DNA from 3 places in the Methylobacterium sp. A54F genome. Region 1 is predicted to be linked to each of the others. Evidence: predicted binding sites of a transcription regulator. Region 1 holds the regulator's gene; each other region holds the start of a gene.

Region 1 (7,065 bases):
CCTGCCCGAGCTTGGCGCCCGCGGTCTCGGCGAAGGCCCGCACGGCGGCCTCCGTCGCCGCGGCGGTCCAGTCCGGCAGCGCCTCAAGGCGCGGCAGCACCTCGGCGAGGCGCGCCCGCGCCTCCGGGGTGAGCAGCGCCCGGGCCTTCTCGTCGAGGGCGAGCGGGGAGGGGGCGTAGAGGTAGTAGGCGCTGTCGAGGAGCTCCACGAGGGTCTTGGCGCGCTCCTTCAGGCCCGGCATCGCGGCGACGAGCTTCGCGCGCAGCTCCGGCGCGAGGGGCGCCGAGAGGCCGCGCTCCGCGCCGATGCCGGGCAGCATCGCCTCGATCGCGTCGACGAGATCGGCATCGGCCGCGCCGCGGATGTAGAGGCCGTTGAGGTTCTCGAGCTTGGCGAAGTCGAACCGGGCCGGCGAGCGGCCGATGGCCCCGAGGCCGAACGCCGCGATCATCTCCTGCGTCGAGAACACCTCCTGGTCGCCGTGGCTCCAGCCGAGGCGCACCAGGTAGTTGCGCAGGGCAGCCGGCAGGTAGCCGAGGTCGCGGTAGGCGTCGACGCCGAGGGCGCCGTGACGCTTCGACAGTTTGGCGCCGTCCGCGCCGTGAATGAGCGGGATGTGGGCCATGGCCGGCACGTCCCAGCCGAGCGCCCGGTAGATCTGGCTCTGGCGGGCGGCGTTCGTCAGGTGGTCGTCCCCGCGGATGACCTGGGTCACGCCCATGTCGTGGTCGTCCACCACCACGGCGAGCATGTAGGTCGGATTGCCGTCCGAGCGCAGCAGCACGAGGTCGTCGAGGTCCCGGTTCGCCCAGGTCACGCGGCCCTGCACCGCGTCCTCGATCACGGTCTCGCCCTCGGTCGGCGCCCGCAGGCGGATCACCGGCTTCACGCCCGCCGGCGCCTCCGCCGGGTCGCGGTCGCGCCAGCGCCCGTCGTAGCGCAGCGGGCGTCCCTCCGCCCGCGCCTGCTCGCGCATGGCGGTCAGCTCCTCGGGCGTCGCGTAGCAGCGGTAGGCGTTGCCGCTGGCGATCAGGCTCTCGGCCACCGCGCGGTGCCGGTCGGCCCGTGCGAACTGGTAGACCACGTCCCCGTCCCAATCGAGGCCGAGCCAGCGCAGGCCGTCGAGGATCGCGTCGATCGCCCCTTGCGTGGAGCGTTCGCGGTCCGTGTCCTCGATGCGCAGCAGCATGCGGCCGCCGTGCCGGCGGGCGAACAGCCAGTTGAACAGGGCCGTGCGCGCGCCTCCGATGTGGAGGTAGCCGGTGGGCGAGGGCGCAAAGCGCGTGACGACGTCTGGCGGCATCGGGGAGACTGAATGTTGGCGTGGAGCGGGGCCGCGGGTCGGATCGACCCGTCCGGTCGCGGGCGTGTAGCATGAGCCCGAGCACTTGAGGAAACGCCGTTCGGGCCGGAACGTGCCGGCGATTCGCGGCGCGTCCGGGCGAGGGTTTCCGGCGGCACCATCGGGCGGCACGCATGGGCGGAGGGGGGAGCGGGGCCGGGAGCATCGCGGCGGCGCGGTCGGGCGTCGCGTGGCGCCGCCTCGCCCCGTTGCCCGCCATCCGGGCGTTCTTCGGCGCCGGCCTCGCCGTGGAGGCGGAGCAGCGGCGGCTCTTCCCGTGGCTCGCCGTCGCCTTCGGCCTCGGCATCCTCGTGCGCTTCACCGCGGCGGACGGCAGTCCGGCGCTCGCCGCGCCGCTCATCGCCGGCGGTGCCTGCCTGGCGCCGATGCCCTGGCTCGGCGGGCGCCCCGTCGCGCGGGCGCTGGCGCTCGCCGCGGTCGCCGCCTTCCTGGGCTTCGCGGCGGCCGAGTGGCGGATCCTCCGGGTCGAGGCGCCGGTCCTCGCCCGCACCACCATCGGCCCGCTCACCGGCTTCATCGAGGCCCTCGACGAGCGCGACGAGGGGGCCCGGGTGGTCGTGCGGGTGTCGGGCTTCGGCGGCCTCGCCGCGGGGCAGCGGCCGGCGCGGGTGCGCGTCTCCTACAAGCGGGCGGAGGCGCTGCGGCCGGGCGATTTCATCGCCGCCACCGCGCGCCTCCTGCCGCCGCCCGAGGCCGCGCGGCCGGGCGGCTACGATTTCGCCCGCGACGCCTACTTCCGCGGCATCGGCGCGGTGGGCTCGCTCGTGGGGCGGATCGAGGTCCGCGCGCCGCCCGAGCCCCCCGACCTCGGCCTGCGGATCGCCGCGGCGGTCGATGCGGCGCGCAACGCCCTGACGCGGCGGATCACCGACGCCAACGGGGGGCAGGCCGGCGCGGTCGCGGCGGCCCTCGTCACGGGCAAGCGCGGCCTGATCAGCCCGGAGACCAGCGCGGTGCTGCGGGCGGCCGGGATTTACCACGTCATCTCGATCTCGGGGCTCCACATGGTGCTCGCCGCCGGCGTGGTGTTCTGGCTGATCCGGGCGATCCTCGCCCTCGTCCCGTTCCTCGCCCTCACCTGGCCGATCAAGAAGATCGCCGCGGGCTTCGCGATGACGGGCGTGACCGCCTACTGCGTGTTCTCGGGCTGGGACGTGGCGGCCGAGCGGGCGCTCCTCATGACCCTGATCATGCTCGGCGCGATCCTGGTGGACCGGCCCGCCCTCAGCATGCGCAACCTCGCCCTCGCGGCGCTGGTGGCGCTCGCCCGCGAGCCGGAGGCGCTGCTCGGCCCGAGCTTCCAGATGTCGTTCGGCGCGGTCGCCGGGCTCATCGCCTGCGCGCCGCTCCTCGGCGCCGGGTTCCTGCGGCGGGAGGGGGCCGGGCGCCTGGGGCGCCTGATCGCGCTCGCCGGGACCGCCGTCATCGGAACGCTCGCCACGACCCTCGTCGCGCAATGCGCCACCGCGCCGTTCGCGACCTATCACTTCCAGACCGTGCAGCCGTTCGGGATCCTCGGGAACGCCCTGACCCTGCCCCTGGTCTCCCTCGCGGTGATGCCCGCCGCGGTGCTCGGCATCCTGGCCTACCCCTTCGCCCTGGACCAGCCGGTCTGGTGGCTGATGGGCCTCGCGGTGCGGGGCATGCTCACGACCTCCGAGTGGATCGCCGGGTTCGGCCACGCCACCGTCGTGGTGCCGGCCTTCGGCACGGGCGCCCTCGCGCTCCTCGGCCTCGCCCTGCTCCTCGCGACGCTGCCGGCCTCGCGCCTGCGCTGGCTGAGCCTCGCCCCGGCGGCCCTCGGCCTCGCACTCGCGGCGGTCCCGGAGCGGCACGACCTCTACGTCGATCGCGAGGGCGGGGGCCTCGCGCTGCGCGACGGCGCAGGCCGGCTGATGCTGGTCGGGCGGGCGCCGTCCTTCGTGGTCGAACAATGGCTGCGCGCCGACGGGGACGGGCGGCAGGCCTCGGAGCTTGCCGCGGGCGGGCGCTGCGATCGCCTCGGGTGCACCGCGACGATGGCGGGGGGCGGCGCGGTCGCCCTGGTGCGAGATGGCCGTGCCTTCGCGGAGGATTGCGCCCGGGCCGCGATCCTCGTCAGCGCCCGAGCGGCACCGGCGGCCTGCGCGGCACCGCTCGTGATCGACCGGGCTTACCTCGCCCGGCACGGCGCCGTGGCGATCCGCTTCACGGGCGAGGGCCCGCGCGTCACGAACGCCCGCGATCCGGTCCGCACGCCGCCCTGGCGACGGCCAAGTCCCGCGGCGCGGCCCGAACCCGCCCAGGGACCGCCCGCCACCGTGCGGCCGCCGGGCGAGGACGAGCCCGACCCGCCCTCAGCCGAATCGCTTCAGTAGCGCCGGACGAGGCTGACGAGGCGACCCTGGATCCGAACGCGGTCCGGCCCGAACACCCGCGTCTCGTAGGCGGGGTTCGCCGCCTCCAGCGCGATCGAGGAACCGCGGCGACGCAGGCGCTTCAGGGTCGCCTCCTCGTCGTCGATGAGCGCCACGATGATGTCGCCGGTGTTGGCGGTCTCCTGCTTGCGGATGACCACGAGGTCCCCGTCCAGGATGCCGGCCTCGACCATCGAATCGCCGCGAACCTCGAGCGCATAATGCTCACCGCCCGCCACGAAGTCCGGCGACAGGGTGATGGCATGGCTCTGGTTCTGGATCGCGGAGATCGGCGTACCGGCCGCGATGCGTCCCATCACGGGGATCGTCACGGCCCGGCCCGCCTCATCGACGATCTGCGTCGTGGTCGGCCGCGGCGGCGCAGCCTTCGCCCGTCCGCCCTCGACGACGCTCGGGGTGAAGCGCCGCACCTCGCTCGCCGCGCCGGCGGCGCTGCCGAGCGTCTCGGGCATGCGAATCACCTCGATCGCGCGGGCCCGATTCGGCAGGCGACGCAGGAAGCCGCGCTCCTCCAGGGCGGTGATCAGGCGGTGAATGCCCGACTTCGACTTGAGGTCCAGCGCATCCTTCATCTCATCGAAGGAGGGAGGCACGCCGCTCTCGCGCATGCGCTGCTGGATGAAGCGGAGGAGATCCAACTGCTTACGCGTCAGCATCGGTTCGACCTGTCTCAAGGTGGGCGCCCACGCGGCGCGCGGTCGCAGAAACAAACAGCGAACAGGCTAAACGTTCCGCAAGTGTTCCGCAAGAGCGGCTCGAACCGGTCGGCACGAGTTCTGCTGTCTGGCCGCGGACGCCGGCCGGATGCCCGCGTCGGTCCCGCGCTGGCACAGGTCTCGTTCCGTCGCTGCGCGGGTCCGCCGCACCTCGGTAGACGTCTGCATTGTGCACCGGATGATTGTGCATCATTGGACTGAAAGCTAGAGCGTTCGGCCAAAATTCGAAGAGTGGGGGCGTGGTACCATGATGGGTGGCGAGCGGAGCGAGCGCGACGACCGCATGAACCTGTCCGGGTTCGAGGCGGCGCCGGAGGCGACGTCCGGGCGCACGATGGTGAGGCGGATCGCGGCGGCGCTCGGCACGAGCGAGGACGCCTTGCTGACGGGGGACCCCCTCGCGGGCGCCGGCGACCGTGAGGAGAGCGCGACCGATCTCGGCCTCGTGGCGCAGACCGCGGAACTCCTCGAGGCCTTCGGGCGCGTGACGGATCCGGCCGATCGCAGCCGCTGCCTCGCCTTCGTCCGGGAGGTCGCCGGCAAGGCTCGGCCCTGAGAGGATCGCACCCTCAGCCGAAGAGACCGGTGACGAGGTAGGTTCCGGCCGCGATGAGGGCGGCCGCCGGCAGGGTCAGCACCCAGGCCGTCACGATATCCCCGGCGACGCCCCAGCGCACCGCGGAGGCGCGCCGCGCCGCACCCACGCCGATGATCGCGCCCGTGATGGTGTGGGTCGTGGAGACGGGCACGCCGAGCCAGGTCGCGAGGAACAGGGTCAGCGCGCCCCCGGTCTCGGCGCAGAAGCCCTGCATCGGGTTGAGCCGGGTGATGCGCGAGCCCATCGTGTGCACGATGCGCCAGCCCCCGAACAGAGTGCCGAGCGCCATCGCCGACTGGCAGGAGAGCACGACCCAGAGGGGGACGTGGAAGCTCTCACCGAGGTGCCCCTGCGCGTAGAGCAGCACCGCGATGATCCCCATGGTCTTCTGGGCGTCGTTGCCGCCGTGGCCCAGCGAGTAGAGGGAGGCCGAGGCGAATTGCAGGATGCGGAAGCGCCTGTCCACGGCGAACGGCGTCGCGCGCACGCAGGCCCAGGACACGATCAGCACGAGGAGCAGCGCCAGCACGAAGCCGAGGAGGGGAGAGAGCACGATCGCCGCGACGGTCTTGAGGAGGCCGCCCCACACCACCGCGGAGAAGCCGGCCTTCGCCACGCCCCCGCCCACGAGGCCTCCGATCAGCGCGTGCGACGAGCTCGACGGGATGCCGAGGATCCAGGTCGCGACGTTCCAGACGATGGCGCCCGCGAGCGCGGCGAAGATCACCCGCGGGTCGACGATCCCCGCATCGACGATGCCGGTCCCGAGGGTCTGCGCGACGTGCAGCCCGAAGAACAGGAACGCGATGAAGTTGAAGAAGGCCGCCCAGAGCACCGCGTATTGCGGCCGCAGCACCCGGGTCGAGACGATGGTCGCGATCGAGTTCGCCGCGTCGTGCAGGCCGTTCAGGAAGTCGAACAGCAGCGCGAAGCCGACGAGGCCGGCGAGCAGGGGAAAGGCGAGGGCGCCCGCGTCCATCGCTCAGATGTTCTCGATGACGATGCCGCTGATCTCGTTGGCGACGTCCTCGAAGCGGTCGACCACGTCCTCGAGGTGCCCGTAGATCTCGCTGCCGATGATGTAGGCCATGGCGTTGCTGTCCGGGCCGGCCTTGCCGTGCGTGGCGAAGAGGTCCCGCAGGCCGCGCTCGTGCAATTCGTCCGAGCGCCCCTCGACCTTGGTGATCGCCTCGGTGAGCGTGCTGATGCGGCCGGCCTCCTGGCCGATCGCGCCGAGGAGGGGAATCGCCTGCGCGGTGAGGCGGGCGGCCTCCACCACCGTGCCGCCAAGCTCCTGCATCAGCGGCTCGAAGCTGCGCACCTCGTAGAGCGCGATGGTCTTCACCGTCTTGTGCATCTGGTCGATGGCGTCGTCCATCGACTGGATCAGGTCCTTGATGTCCCCGCGGTCGAAGGGCGTGATGAAGCTGCGGCGGACCGCGAGGAGCACCTCGGCCGTGATGGCGTCGGCCGCCTGCTCCTGCTCCACGATCACCCGGCAATGCTCGGGAACCGTCGGGCCGCCGCGCAGGACGCCCTCCAGGGCCTCGGCGCCGGCCACCAGGGTGCGGGCATGCCGCTCGAACAGGTCGAAGAAGCGATCCTCACGGGGCATCAGCGCCCTGAACCAGCCGAGCATCGTCGTCCCCCGTGCGTCGCGTGCAACAACCCGGTGCGCGGCCGAGCGTTGCGCCGAGCGTTGCGGTTTTCAAGCCGGCTACGCTTCGCGCGGGCTCAAGGGTTGCTGCGCCGGCCGCGCAGGTCCCTCGGCAGCAGGTCCCGCAGCAGGTAGAGGGCCCCCGCCCCCGACATCGCCGCCAGCGCGAACCAGGTGAGGGCGTAGACGAGGTGGTCGTTGCGGAAGGCCACGATCGTGAGGCCGCCCACCGGGAGGGCCCCCGCGGGCGTGGCGTCGGCGTCGACGAAGTAGGGGGCCGCCTCGGGCAGCCCGCGCGCGGCCGCGATCGCCGC
Region 2 (7,065 bases), on a different contig from region 1:
GGATTGCCGATGGAGAACGAGATCGGGTTCCAGACGCGCACCGATGACATCCGTGTCGGGCTCTTCAACACTACGGCCCGCCAGTATCGCTCGACGGTGCTCGATGACCGCGTACTGGAAGCGAGCGCGGCGATCTACTACGAGAACCGGGTGCGCTGGACCGACTGGTTCCGCACGAGCGTCGGCTTCCGTGCGGACAGCTACTACGCCGATGTCCGTTCAGACACGCCGGCTAACTCGGGCAAGGCCCGGGACGGGATCGTCAATCCGAAGCTCGGCGCTGTGTTCGGGCCGTGGCTCGATACCGAGCTGTACCTAAACTACGGGGGCGGCTTCCATTCGAACGATGCCCGGGGTGTGACGGCGACCGTTGATCCGGTCAGCCCGCTGTTCAACGTCTCGCGCTCGCCGTTCCTCGTGCCGTCGACCGGCTACGAGGTCGGCATCCGCAACCGCAGCATCGCCGGACTGGAAACCTCACTGGCCTTGTTCCGGCTGGATTTTGCCTCCGAGAACCTGTTCCAGGGCGACACCGGCACCACCGAGCCGAGCCGCCCAACCCGCCGCTTCGGCATCGAGTGGAGCAACCACTACGCGGTGACGCCATGGCTGGCGCTGGAAGGCGACCTGACTGTCACCAATGCCCGCTTCTCTGATCGCGACCCGGTGGGCCAACGCGTGCCGGAGGCCCCCACTACCATTGCATCGGCCGGCATAACCTTTGGCGAAGGCCTAGGCTGGTTTGGCAGTCTGCGGTTCCGTTACTTCGGTCCGCGCCCGTTGATCGAAGACAACTCCGTGCGTTCCAAGCCCACCGCACTCCTCAATGGGCGGATCGGCTACAACTTCGACAACGGGATAAGCCTCTCGCTCGACGTACTGAACCTAACAAACGCCAAGGCCGATCAGATCACCTACTACTACGTGTCCCGCCTGCCGGGTGAGGGCGCTGATGGGGTGGCCGACCGCCATTTCCATCCTGTCGAACCGACCGCCGTTCGCCTGACGCTGGCGGGCCGCTTCTGACGCTGTGTCTTTTGGACTGGAAGGGACATCTTGATGCGCGCACTCGCTATCGTTGTAGGACTGTTGGCCGCCTCGTGGGTAGGCTCCGCCTCCGCCCACGGATGTCATCGGGGCTGGCAGCATGGCCAATCTGACGGCTGGCACAGTCACGGATTGAAATGCGATGCCCGCAAGGGGCTCGGCGTATCCCGTCGTGGCAAGCCGCTTGGTCGTCGGGCCGCCTGAGCAAGGTCGGCGCCCAAAGTGGAAACTGTCTGCTTTCCGGTAGCGCAGACAGCTGCCTATGCGTCCGAGTTGGGTCAGGAGGAGGCCGTCCGCTTTTCCGGCACACCTGCTCCGAAGCAGCCATTCCGCTTTCGGCCAATCTCTGCCGTCCGTGCAACCCGTTGCATCAAAACCGTTGCGCGCGGTCTGCATTCTGCGTCGCCCTGTCGACATGGTAGATCCACGACCACCTGCCGTACCATCGGCTGGTATTCTTCGCCTACCAGACCGCTTGCAGCATCTTGTGGCGGGAGAGCCCCGAGCGATCCGGTCTTTTGCGGAGCCATAGGGGCGTCTAACCGGACCGGGCATGCTGAACAGTACCGGCAGTCACGCCAACCAGTAAGAATGACTCCCGCCGTTCCGTGGCATCGCGTGGCCGCCTGCATCCGAGCTGCCTCCCTGGAACGCGTTGCACGCGATGCCGTGCGCAAGCGAGCCGTCGTACAAGCGGGCAGGGGACGCTGAACTCCCGGTCAGGCCGGCTCCTCCTCAAAGTGCGATAGCAACTCGCCGCAGGAAAGGCGGATGATCGGCTTCGCGCCCATCTCGGCCATTTGCCAACCATCGCCGAAGCGGACGTCGCCTTCAGCCGGATGGCAAGTCTCAGATGCGCCATGAACGGACACCAGCTGACCGCCCAGTAGCGAACATTCAGTTTCGGCTGACCGTCGCCGTGTCGGTCCCTGGAGCGGGCCGCTCCTATGCGATCAGTTCTACCGAGCGATCAGCCGAACTGCGGGGACACGGAGTGTCCTCTCCTCCCCTGGTGCTTCTGACAGCGCAAACCACTTACGGCTGTGGGTGGACCCGCGGCGTGGGAGCCATTTTAGGCTTGGCGGGCGTTGGCGGAGCCGGATCGGGTGGCGGGCTTTGCTTAGGCGGCGACGCGTTCGTCGGTGTGTTGGCTGGCGAGACAGGCGACGGAGGCGTCGGAGCCGGTGCGACAGGCGTCACAGCCGGCGGGATCGGTGTTGGTGCCGACGCCGAGACCTCACCCGACCAACAGCTCATGTACGGAACTTTGGTCACTTGATACGCAACGAATGTGGCCACCGCTGCCCCGAAGACTGCGAGCACGCCAACAAACCCCAGAAACCTTCGCTGCCATTTTATCCGACCGGCGAGGGTAACGAAAATCGTATCGAACTGATCGCTGAGCGCCGCAAAGTCCCGCTCAAATTTGGTTTTTTGGCGCGCGATATCGTCGGATATGGACGCCAGCGTCGCCCATTGGTTTCCGATGGCGATCGCCAAGAGCGCGACGAAGATCCATGCGCCCACGACGACGGCGAAGTTGGTCCAGAACTCGACGCCGCAGGCGGATATGACTTTCAGCTGCGAGGCGACGATGACCGTCGCGACCGGGATACCGAGCAACTGCGTCTGGATATCGATAATCGTTTTGTGGATCTTGTTGAGATAATCGATGCGTGCGGCTTCGATTTCGTTGCGGATCTTTGAGTACGAGAAGCTGGACGCGAACAGCTGATAGCCGTTTCGCACTTCCTCGTTCACCGAACCGAGGTTTGCGATGAGGTGGCGAAACCGGACTGCGACCGGCTGAGACGCGCAGATCCCGATGACGGCTTCGGCGAGGATCGCGAGCTTCTGGTCTCGGTGAATCTCGTCGGCGCACGCGCTGAGAATGGCGTCGGCGTCGGAGACACTCACACGGTCCAAGTCGGCGGCCTTATACGCCAGCGGAACGCTGAACTTGCCATCCTTGACGAAGATCAATTCCCTTTTGAATTGATCGATATAGGCCGCTGCTTCGCCAACGAGCTTCGTGAACTCGAGGACCTTGCGATAGGTCGCTAAGCGCTCGGGACAGGGATCGATGTCCGGTGTGATACCGCCGTCGACGACGAAGTAGGCGCGCGGTTCTTTGACCCGCGCTTCCGGGGTATCGAGCAACCCATCGAAGTCGCGAACGAGGGTGCCGAGCGCAGTCCGGGGTGGGCCGACGCGGACTGATACGATGTGACCGACTTGAAGCACGTCGTCGTCGAGCACGACGATGTCTGCGTCAACAGCGACATCCTGGTTATCTTCGATGAGTTGGATGACCTCCAGGACTTCTGGGGTCGCAATCGACAGCCTTCCCTGATCGCCGTTCTGATCGAAGGCGATATGACGATACAGCAGGGTCAGCTGGTCGAATGTGATCCTAGCCATCTTGGCTGAACTCAGCGCGCAGCTGCGCTGTGAGATCCTCGGGCAGGCCGGTCAACGTGAGGGTATTGTCCTCAGCGTTGAACCGCACGTTTCCGCGGGTGATCGCGTCGCGATTGAACTCGATGCTCCAGGTCGGGGTCTTGCCCTTGAATTTGATCAGTGGTCCGAGGGCGCGGCGATCAGGCACGAAGCCGTCGTTGAGGCGCAGATCGGGATCGGCCAGAACGGTCATCAGCCTCTCGGGATCCTGCGGGCTCAGTTCGTTGGCCAGCGCCTCGAAGCTGAGTTCCTCCTGAGCTTTGGCCGAACGCTCGCAGATGGTTTTCGCGCGGGCGAGGAAATCGTCCTTGCTCGGGGTGTCCATGCCTTCATCGATGGCGAATGCCATCAGCGCCTGGACGAGCTCGGCCGTGTCGCGGCGGTTCTGGACCGTGGTGTCACAGCCGAGGAATTCCTTGAAGTACTCGGAGACCTCGCGCTTGCCCTTCAAGAAGCCGATGTAGCGCTCCTCGCCGTTGGCCCAGCCGGTCATGTTGATGCGGCCCGCGAACCGAAAACCGTCCATGTCGAGATGGCGGACATCCTGGACATCGAGGTCGCTCGTCATCGACGCGCCGAGTTTCTCGTTGACGATCGCGATGAGGAGGTACTGCCGTTCTTCGCGCTCAAAGTGAGCGAAGAAGACGTGGCCGCCCGTGGCAGCGCCCTTGTAGCCCGCCTGAGCTTTCAGCGTTTCCATCATCTTGTGCGTCAGCGTCGTGAAGTCACTGGGCTGGACCTTGAGGTAGGCGCTGAGGTGCTTCTCGGTCGGAAATCGATCTTCATCGACCGCGAATTTCCCGTAAGATTTCGAGGTCCGCTTGGCGTAGAGAGCGGTGAGGTCGTCGATCACGCGTTGCATCGTCTGAGTAATTTTCAGATCGCTTTTTCCGTGCTTAACGACGAAGGCCCCCTGGGTTTTGGTCAGGTCGTGGATCGCGACGCGGATAATGGTGTTTGTCACCTACCCTCCCAACGGCTAATGCAACGACCTCAGGTGTCGTTCGCTGCGGCCGAGACTGGCTTGGTGCAAGGACGCTGACAACCCAGACGATACGATCGCCGCCCCCTGTCCCGAGCTCCTTTCGGGGTGAGTTGGACCGTGCAGAGCGCTAACCCCGCATCCCACGTGATCCCGCTGTTTTACACCGTGAACGAAACAAGAACAAGTGGGGGTTGGCAGCGGCGTGCTCGCTAGGCCAAAGCGCAACGGTCTAAAAAGGACACTCAAGCAAACCCCTCGGAATGCGCCAAAAGGGCGAAAAACCGCGGTGGAGCTCAACACCCCCAGTCAACCCCTCCGAGGGTTCATAGCCCCGCGCTGGCCGCCCAAAAGCTGACATTCCCGATGCCTGGAATGGGTCACTCTGAGGCATTCACCTGAGCCGCGCAGAATGTCCGCTCGCCCGCGCCCTAAGCCTTGAACCGGACCAGCCGCCTTTCGGCCAATCTCTGCCGTTCGTGCAACCCGTTGCACCAAAACCGTTGCGCGCGGTCTGCCCTCTGCATCCCCACGCTGCGTTCGCAGATGCGCAGTGTCCAAGCCGCTCGGCTGACTTCCCTGCCTGGGGTCTAGCTGCGGATCGACATGCGATCCAGTTTAACACTTTAATTCCCAATGTTTGCGTAGTGGTTCCGCTTCATGGGCGATACATGAGCCCAGGATTGTTGCCCTAGATGATCCGCAAGATGCAGTCGATTTGACCGGTATTTTGGACCGAGCCGAGTGAGAGGCTACTGAATGTCCGCTGCCATGTGCAGCCGAAAGGCCAGATCTCGGAAGCTGACAGGCGCGGGTGTGCTTGTCGGTGAGCGTCAGGATGCGAACGCTTCGCCCATCGTGCGCCTCGGCCTGCACGAAGTCGAAGCTCCGGACGTAATTGCAGTGGAGCGGCCGTAGTCGCACGCGGGAACCGTCGTTCAGCCAGAGGTGGCTGCGCGGTCGGTGCTCCTGGGGACCTTGAGCCCCTCGCGACGCCAGATGCGCTGAACCTGATCCTTGCCTACCTGCCAGCTGTCTGCCTGCAGCAGGCGGTGACACGTCGGTAGCCGTAGCGCCCGTACTCGGACGCTACGGTGATGATGGTCTGGGCCAGCGCATCCTCGTCGGCCAACACGCAGGGCACATGGCGCTGCGTGCCGCGGCGCTGGACAATGATCCGGCAGGCGTAGCGTTCCGATAGGCCTTGCCTCTCCCGGGTGCCGTCGACCGGCTGCCTGCGTCGCTCGGGGACTACAAGTCTCCCGATGCGACGTCCGCCAGCGCCTGCTTTTCCAGGTACAGGTCAGCCACAAGCCGCCGCAACCGAGCGTTCTCACACTCCAGATCTTTCATCTTCCGCGCCTGTTCGACCCGGAGGCCGCCGTTACTGGACGGGGTCAATGAGGACGATCGTCCACTGATGGTTTCAGGCGGCGACTTCGCCTTCGGCTGACAAGCCTCGACCGGCGGTTCCAGCGTGCCCCAGGGCGCCTCGCTCGGCATCAACTCTCCTCGAGGTGGATCGACAAGGTGTGCTCTGAGCCAAATCGCTCCAACGGCAGTAAACACATTTTGTATCACATCTGAGATGCATACATTCTGTACCGCCTGATGGTCATATCGACTCCGACTCACGGCAATACCTAGAGTTAACCATACGAGTATTTGACAAAATCTGGATCTCGCTTATGGTGTCAGCACAGTCTGAAGGCTGTGCTTTGTCGGTTTGGCCGCCGAGAAAGCGGACGACTGGCAGTTTGGGTGTCCCACTCCCCGCTGCCAGTCGTCTAGCAGAGTGGGAAAAAAGATATGCCTACCAATGTGGTCCAGCCCGGCTACACGCCGGCTGATGCAGTTGCTAACGCTGAGCGCCAAGCAAAGGCAGTCATCAGACGTGCCCGAGGCGCTGAGCAAAGATTGGTCAAACGGATCACGAAGCATATCCTAGAGAAAGAATGGAACAAGGCCTACTATCTCTGCAGCGTCTATCTCGGAAGCCGCAGCAGTCGCATTTATGCGGTCGACCGAGAGAACCAAAAGCTTGATCGTAGGCGGCGAAAAGATGCGCGTGGCCATCATGGATTTGACAACCGTGTTTCTGCGGTTGCGGTGATTGCCATCGCTGACCAGCTCGATCTCTGGCAGCCTTCATTCGAGTACGTTTCCTGCGAAGAGCTCAAGAAACCCAGCGGCGGCATTCGCTATGTGTGCGCATTCGGCTTTGGACACAAAGTCCGACAGGCCATGGTCAAACGCGTTCTGGATTGCCTCACATCTCGGCTACATCCAAGGCAATATATGCTTCGTGGTGGCGTCAATGCCGCCATAGGAGACATCGGACGCGAAATTACGTCGAGAGGCTTCCGATGCGCGGCAGAACTCGACATCAAAAGCTGCTTCGGCTCGTTCGATGAGAAGAAGCTCCCCAAGCTCCTTCCGGGCATACCGGAAAGGGTCGTGGAGACGTCTATAGTCTCCACTGAAATGAAGCTCCATCATAGGACGCTTCCATATAACTCGAAGCAACCCACCAACTCGCTCTCCAAGAAGTTCCAGCAGGGCTTGCCCCAAGGCTC
Region 3 (7,065 bases), on a different contig from region 1:
GACGTTGTAGAGCCCCGTGAGGGTGAGGTCCGGGTTCCGCTCCAGCACTGCCCGGCGGGTGGCGTCGAGCTCCGCGCCGGCCCCGCGCAGCCGCAGGAGCTGGACCGGCGTCGGACTGGGAAACGGGAAGGGGTCGAAGCAGCGGGATTTCGTGTAGCGCGGATCGTTGCCGTAGCCGAGCCAGCCACCGAGCTGAAGCGCCCAGGCCGTATGGATGCGCGAGGACAGGAGCGCCAGCGTCGCCGCGTCGTCGTCGGCGATTACCACGAGCATGTTGTCGGGCAGGATCGCGGCATCGAGGAACTGGAAGACCCGGTGCTTGGCGGTCTCGACGGTGGCGATGTAGCGGGGCAGGCCCGCGAGCGCCGGCCGCAGCTCCCGGCGCGGCTCACCGAACAGCCACCAGGACTCGCGGTAGGCCGCGCGGTTGTTGGCCTCGCGCCCGGGGCGCACGCGCGCCAGCAGGTGCTGGTAGACCTCGGGGTAGAGCCGGCGCACCTCCGGCGCGGCGAGGCCGAGCAGATCGATCGCGTAGGCGTCGCGCGAGCGGGCGGTGAGATCGCGCCCGTTGCGATAGGGACGGAGGTGGCGCTCGAGTCCGGGGCGGCGGCCGAGACCCAGGTGCTCGGCCTCGGCCCGCGAGACGATGAAGCCCGCGCCGTGCAGCTTCACGCCGGGCGAGCACAACCCGGAATTTGCCCCGAGCGCCACGGTCCGCGTCGCGTCGAGGCCGATCGTCAGGTCGGCATTGATGCGGCCCGTCCGGACCGCGAAGCCGATCGCCGGGTCATCCGTGTCGAGCCCCGCCTCGGCCACCACCTCCGAGAGGGTTCCGTCCGCGGTTCCGGCCGCCGCGGCCGTCATGGCGATGCGCACGGCGGCCGCGTCCCGGGTGGCCTTTGTCCAGGGATGGTCCGGCACCGCGAACACGATCGAGACGGGCGGACGCCCGGCGAGGTGGCGCTCGACCACGCGCCGCTGAAAGACCTGCGCGATCGAGTTCGTGGTGACGAAGCCGAAGCGGCGCAGGCTCGCGCTCGGCCGGGCCAGCAGCTCCGCGGCGCGGTCCCACCAGTACATCACGAGGTCGGCGCTCTCCTTCATGTGGGGGTGGGCCGCCCGCAGGGCCTGCGCGTAGGGGGTGCCGAGGCGGGCACGGATGTCCTTGCCGCCGACGAAGGGCGGGTTGCCGACGATGAAGGCGGCCTCGGGCCAGGGGGCCTGGCGCGGGTTCGGGTAGGCGTCGGGCTCGGGGACCTCGTCCCAGGCCAGGAGCGCGTCGAAGCCCGCTCGGGCGCCGCCGTTGATGTTGCGGAAGGCCCGCAGGATCGGCTCGGCCGGATGGCCCGAGCGCGTCCGGTAGTGCTGCTGCAGGTAGCCGATCCAGACCACCAGCTCGGCGATCGCCGCGGCGCGAGGGTTGCGCTCCAGCCCGAGGAACTGGTGCGGGTCGACCGTCTCGCGATCGAGCCCCATGTTCTCGGGCTCGCCGAGCTCGGCCAGCGCCTCCAGGACCTCGCCTTCGAGGCGCTTCATCAGCTCCAGGGCGACGTACAGGAAGTTGCCGGTCCCGCAGGCGGGATCCAGCACGCGGCTCGCGCAGAGCCGGCGATGGAAGGCGCGCAGATGGCCCACCGCGCGGGCCTCGTCGCCGTCCTCCTTGGCGGCCTCGGCGCGGGTCAGGGCCGCCTGCCAGTCGCCGCGCAGGGGCTCCATCACGGTCACCTCGACGAGGCGCTGCACGTAGGCGCGCGGGGTGTAGTGGGCACCGAGGCGCCGCCGCTCGGTGCGGTCCAGCGCCTGTTCGAGGAGCGTCCCGAAGATCGCCGGGTCGACCTCCCGCCAGTCCTGGCCCGCGGCCGCGAGCAGCTCGCCGATCTCCTCGCGGCCCAGGCGGAAGACCCCCGCGCCCCGGAACAGGTTGCCGTTGAAGTGCCGCAGGTGGGTGCGCAGCACCAGTGAATAGCGGGCGTCGCGGTCCGGGTCGTCCATCCTGGCCCAGAGGTCGGCGAGCTGGCGGGCGAAGTCCTCGGGGTTCTCGAGACCCCGCGTCAGGATCTCCGTGAAGGCCCCGCGGGGCAGCAGATCGACGTCCTCGGCGAACATCGTGAAGATGCAGCGCATCAGGAAGTGCGCCACGGCCTCGGGCGGGTGGCGCGCCTCCAGCACCCGGCTCACGGCGGCGAGGCGGCGGGCGATGCCCTGGGTGACGCGGGCCGATTCCCGGGCCGGGTCGAGGCTGCGCGGATCCGTCCAGACCCGGGCGAGCCGCTGCCGGATCCCCGGCCGGCGCAGATCCTCCAGGAAGATGCGGAACGTCTGCCGATCCGGGAACTGCGTGTAGGCGCGGCCGGTGCCGGTGAAGTCCGCGTACACCTCGAGGCAGTGGCCGACATCGCAGATGATCAGGAAGGGCGGCGCCGGATGGTCGGGGTCCAGCAGGAAGACGTAGCCCTCCGCCTGCTTGCGGGCGTTCTGCATCATCGCGTCCCAGCCGCGCGCCGCGCCCGGACGGCCGAGGGGGGCGACGCCGGGCAGCTCCAGCTCCGTCTGCCCGGCGTGGCGGCGACCGGGCAGGTGAGACTGCTTGGCCTCCAGGATGAAGCAGGCGCGCCGGTATAGGTCGATCCGCTTCGGCGCGCGCCCGCCGTCGGCCGGCCTCGGGCGCACGGCGCGCTCGAAGACGTAGTCGTTGCGGGCGCGCTCCCCGGCCGGCTCCGGGCGGGGTACGTCAAGGACGTCGCAGAGCTCGGTGAGGAACATCTGGTAGTTGGCGCGCTCGGCCCCGGCGATGCGGTCCGTCCAGCGGGCGATGAAGGCTTCGACGGTCATGAACCCCTCCGAGGAAGCTCGGGGGACTCGCCAATTTCCAATCTCAGGTAAACATAATTTCTTCTAGGTTTACGTACAGCCTCGGCAATCTGTTTGGCGAAAGGCTTCGTTCACGATACGTACCGTAGACCCGACGCATGGCGATTCGATCCAGCGCACCCGTGAAGGTACCGGCGATGAGCGCCCCCGTCCGAATTCTCGGCATCGACCCGGGCCTGCGCCGCTCGGGCTGGGGTGCCGTCGACGCCGAAGGCACCAAGCTCGCCTACGTTGCGTGCGGCGTCGTCACCTCGGATGCGGCGCTGCCGCTGGCCCTGCGCCTGCGCGAGCTGCACGAGGGCCTGACGCGGGTGGTGGAGGCGATGCGGCCCGATGAGGTCTCGGTCGAGGAGACCTTCGTCAACAAGGACGGGCAGGCGACGCTGAAGCTCGGCCACGCCCGCGCCATCGCGCTGCTGGTGCCGGCGCTCGCCGGCGTGCCGGTGTTCGAGTACGCCCCGAACCTGATCAAGAAGACGGTCGCGGGCTCGGGTCACGCCGAGAAGGCGCAAATCCAGGCGATGGTGAAATTCCTGCTGCCGAAGGCCGAGTTCCGGGTCGCGGATGCGGCCGACGCCCTCGCGATCGCCATCACCCATGTGAACCACCGGGGTGCCCACGCGCTCAGGAGCGCGAACCTGCAGGCCGGGGCGGGCGGCCTCGGCGCGGCGCGCATCGCCGCCGCGCTCGCCCGCCAGGGCTGAGGCCGCGCGGGCGGGACCGGTCCCGGCCGGCGGAAGGCCGCCGGCCGCAGCGGTTCAGGCGGCGGCGGGACGGTTCCGCCGCAGGCCGCGCAGGGTCCGGAACGGCAGCAGCAGGAGCTTGCACACGGCGCGGGCCATGAGGACCGCGATCACCGCGAAGACGGCCAGAAGGGTGTTGAGCACGAAGAGCCTCGCTTCATCGAAGCGCCGCGCAAGGCCCTTGAGCCCGCCCGGCCGCATCGCGTTCCCGAAACGTCACGGCCACGAGGCCGGGGCCCCGGTGCGCGTACATCCGGCGTCACCCTGACCCGGCATCGTGGCCGTTTCCTGACGGGCCGCCGGGCGGCCGTCATGGGGTGAGCCTCGGTGAAGTTGGTTAACGGCGGATGAAGGCCGGTGAGCCTGCGGGGGGCCCTGTCGTTCAGCGCGCGCTCAGGCGGCGTGCCGCATAGAGGCGGCCATCGAACTGTCAAGGTTCACCCGAGACACGACGGATGGGCGTGCTCCCGCTGCGCCGATCCTCCGATACCCGATTCTTCAGCCGTCGCGCCGGACCGAGTGGCGCCGGCGAACCCGAGGAGCGCAGCCGCGATGTCCGACGAGCCGATGCCCCTGTGGCAGATCCTGGTCTCCGCGCAGGACCAGCTCCATTGGGGCTCGGAGCCGGAGGCGCTGGAAGATACCGCCCGCGTGCTCATCGGCGTCCAGCCGGGCAGCGCCGTCGCAGAGCGGTTGCTCGGCCGGGCGCGCTACCTGCGCGCGCGGCAGGTGCAGCGCGCCGGCACGCTCGAATGCGCCCTGCGGGGCTGAGGGCGGCCCAGCCTCCGCCGGCCGCGGAAAACCTCACTCGACGGCCTTGAACTCGCCCTCGAGCCGCAGGGAGACCTCGTCGCCGAGGATGGGCAGGAAGGCGCTGATGCCGAAATCCGAGCGCTTCAGCACGGTCCGCCCGTCGAAGCCCACGGTGTAGCGCTTGTCCACCGGGCTGATGCCCGCCTGGTTGAAGGTCGCGTCGAAGGCCACGGGCTTGGTAACGCCGCGCAGGGTCAGGTCGCCGTTGACGCGGGCCGTGGTCGGGCTCGTCGGCTCAACCGAGGTCGCCGTGAAGGTCGCCGTCGGGTACTTCGCGGCGTCGAAGAAGTCCGGCGTCTTGAGGTGCTGGTCGAGCTTCGGGTTGAGCCCGCTCACGCTGTCGATCCCGACCGTCACGCTGAGCCGGCTCTTGCCCGGCTCCTTGGGGTCGAGGGTCGCCTCGCCGGACACGTCGGTGATCTGCCCGTAATAGGTCGAGAAGCCGAGGTGGCTGAGGGACCATGTGATCTTGCCGTGGGCCGGATCCAGCCGGTAGGCGCCTGCCCGCACCTGCGTCGGGTCGCTGGTGATCGCGCCCGGGGTGTCCGCCGCGCGGGCGCCGCCCGCCAGCAGGCACAGGGCGAGCGAGAGACGGAGCGCGGCGTGATGCATCGTTTTCTGAACCCCCCGAGAGCAAGCGCCTCGTGATGTCACGTTTTGTCACCGCGGCTCAAGGCTCGATGGCGCGGGCCGGCACGAACCGATAGGCATCGCCGGACGAGTGAAACGGTGGCGCGATGATCGGCAAGCTGAAGGGGGTGGTCGATTCCTACGGCGAGGATTTCGTGATCCTCGACGTGAACGGCGTCGGCTACGTGGTGCATTGCTCGGCCCGCACCCTGCAGCGCCTGCCGCAGCCCGGCGAGGCCGCCGACCTGTCGATCGAGACCTATGTCCGCGAGGACATGATCCGCCTCTACGGCTTCCGCTCGGACGCCGAGCGCGAGTGGTTCCGGCTGCTCCAGACCGTGCAGGGCGTGGGCAGCCGCGTGGCGCTCGGGGTGCTCTCGGTGCTGGAGCCGGCCGCCCTCGCCACCGCGATCGCCACCGGCGACAAGGGCGCCATCGCCCGCGCCCCGGGCGTCGGGCCGCGCCTCGCCGCCCGCCTCGTAGCCGAGCTGAAGGAGAAGGCCCCGGCCTTCGCTCCGATCGACCCGGCGCTGATCGCCCTCACCGGCGCCGTGGAGGACCGGACGGCGCCGCAGCCCGTGGCCGACGCGATCTCGGCGCTGGTCAACCTCGGCTACGCGCAGATCCAGGCCTCCGCGGCGGTGGCGGCCGCCCTCAAGGCCGCCGGCGAGGGCGCGGAGACCAAGACGCTGATCCGCCTCGGCCTGAAGGAACTCGCGCGCTGAGGCGACCCCGCTCCCCCCGCGGCGGTATCGTGGGCCGGAGCGAGCTGACGCCCGCGCGGCTGCCCCCGCAAGAGCTGCGTTGCGCACGGCGCCTGTCACGTGTAAGTTCTTGATAGAACAAGAGTTTTCAACGGTTCTAAACTGGCAGGGAAGTCGTTGATGTCGCTCGCGAAAGGATCGCGCGCGATTGACCAAGCCCCTTCCGGAGAGAGATCCTGACCGGCCGATGATCGTCTGTTCCTGCAACGTCCTGTCGGATGGCGCGGTCCGCGCCTGCCTGAATCCGGGCCCGGCCTGCCCCCGCACGCCCGCCCAGGTCTACGCCTGCCTCGGCTGCAGTCCGAAGTGCGGGCGCTGCGCCCGGACCATCCGCTCGATCATGCAGACGGCGCTGCAGGACGCGGACCATGCCTGCGGCGCGGGTTGCGCGAGCGCCTGTACTCTGGTCAAGCTCCAAACAACGGAGGAGGTGGCCGCCTGAAGCATCACGTGCGGCACCCTCCCGGTTACCGGTACCGGCCAGGGAGTGCAGGCGGATGAAGGGCGACACCAAGGTCATCGAGTATCTCAACCGCGGCCTGCGCAGCGAGCTGACGGCGGTGAGCCAGTACTGGCTGCATTTCCGGATGCTCAACGATTGGGGCTACGTCGATCTCGCCAAGTTCTGGCGCAAGGAATCGATCGAGGAGATGAACCACGCCGACCGGTTCGTCGATCGCATCCTGTTCCTCGAAGGCTTCCCCAACCTGCAGGAGCTCGACCCGCTGCGGATCGGCCAGAACGTCCAGGAAATCATCGAGTGCGACCTCGCCGCCGAGAACGAGGCCCGGGCCCTCTACCTCGAAGCCGCCAAGTACTGCGACTCGATCAACGATCGCGTCTCGAAGATCCTGTTCGAGGACCTTGCCACGGACGAGGAAGGTCACATCGACTTCCTCGAGACGCAGCTCGAGCTGATCGGCCAGATCGGTCTGCCGCTCTACGCGCAGCGCCACATCGGCGGCCTGGAGAAGATCGAGCCCGAGGTGGAGTGATTCGCGCGCGGCGCGTCGGGAATCGGTCCCGGCGCATCGCGGGCGGCACGCGGTCCGGGCGGCATCGGCCGCCGCCCACCCTGCCGCAGGCCGAGATGCCGCGGTGGTGCCGGGCGCGCGGATTGGTTAACACCTCGGGGGCGCACACGCCGAGCCTGCGAGCCGAACCCCCGAGCCAGATCTCTTGAGCAAGCCCCAGCCGAAGTCGCTCCTGAACCCCGAGAGCCGCCCGGACGACGTCGATCAGTC

What was found. Region 1 encodes LexA, which represses DNA repair genes until DNA is damaged. Its sites were predicted from a motif close to TGTTCNNNNTGTGTTCNG; they were not measured.
Region 2: the regulator LexA is predicted to act here: its motif matches at 4,658-4,675, upstream of ACLBXP_RS18150 (nucleoid-associated protein).
Region 3: the regulator LexA is predicted to act here: its motif matches at 2,940-2,957, upstream of ruvC (crossover junction endodeoxyribonuclease RuvC).

Annotation. Positions count from the first base shown of each region.
Region 1 covers NZ_JBKFBF010000009.1:105,079-112,143, forward strand. Annotated here, with positions in the region: gene gltX (glutamate--tRNA ligase) at 1-1,303, opposite strand, end outside; gene ACLBXP_RS16085 (ComEC/Rec2 family competence protein) at 1,477-3,720, shown strand; gene lexA (transcriptional repressor LexA) at 3,714-4,436, opposite strand; gene ACLBXP_RS16095 (hypothetical protein) at 4,744-5,052, shown strand; gene ACLBXP_RS16100 (anion permease) at 5,066-6,073, opposite strand; gene ACLBXP_RS16105 (DUF47 domain-containing protein) at 6,077-6,733, opposite strand; gene ACLBXP_RS16110 (SURF1 family protein) at 6,829-7,065, opposite strand, start outside.
Region 2 covers NZ_JBKFBF010000011.1:56,119-63,183, forward strand. Annotated here, with positions in the region: gene ACLBXP_RS18140 (TonB-dependent receptor) at 1-1,026, shown strand, start outside; gene ACLBXP_RS18145 (hypothetical protein) at 2,083-3,468, opposite strand; gene ACLBXP_RS18150 (nucleoid-associated protein) at 3,461-4,471, opposite strand; partial or broken gene ACLBXP_RS18155 (IS3 family transposase) at 5,294-5,872, opposite strand; gene ACLBXP_RS18160 (reverse transcriptase domain-containing protein) at 6,299-7,065, shown strand, end outside.
Region 3 covers NZ_JBKFBF010000001.1:460,490-467,554, reverse strand. Annotated here, with positions in the region: gene ACLBXP_RS02300 (class I SAM-dependent DNA methyltransferase) at 1-2,832, opposite strand, end outside; gene ruvC (crossover junction endodeoxyribonuclease RuvC) at 3,009-3,575, shown strand; gene ACLBXP_RS02290 (hypothetical protein) at 3,630-3,758, opposite strand; gene ACLBXP_RS02285 (hypothetical protein) at 4,167-4,385, shown strand; gene ACLBXP_RS02280 (YceI family protein) at 4,419-5,039, opposite strand; gene ruvA (Holliday junction branch migration protein RuvA) at 5,165-5,782, shown strand; gene ACLBXP_RS02270 ((2Fe-2S)-binding protein) at 6,009-6,263, shown strand; gene bfr (bacterioferritin) at 6,319-6,816, shown strand; gene ruvB (Holliday junction branch migration DNA helicase RuvB) at 7,001-7,065, shown strand, end outside.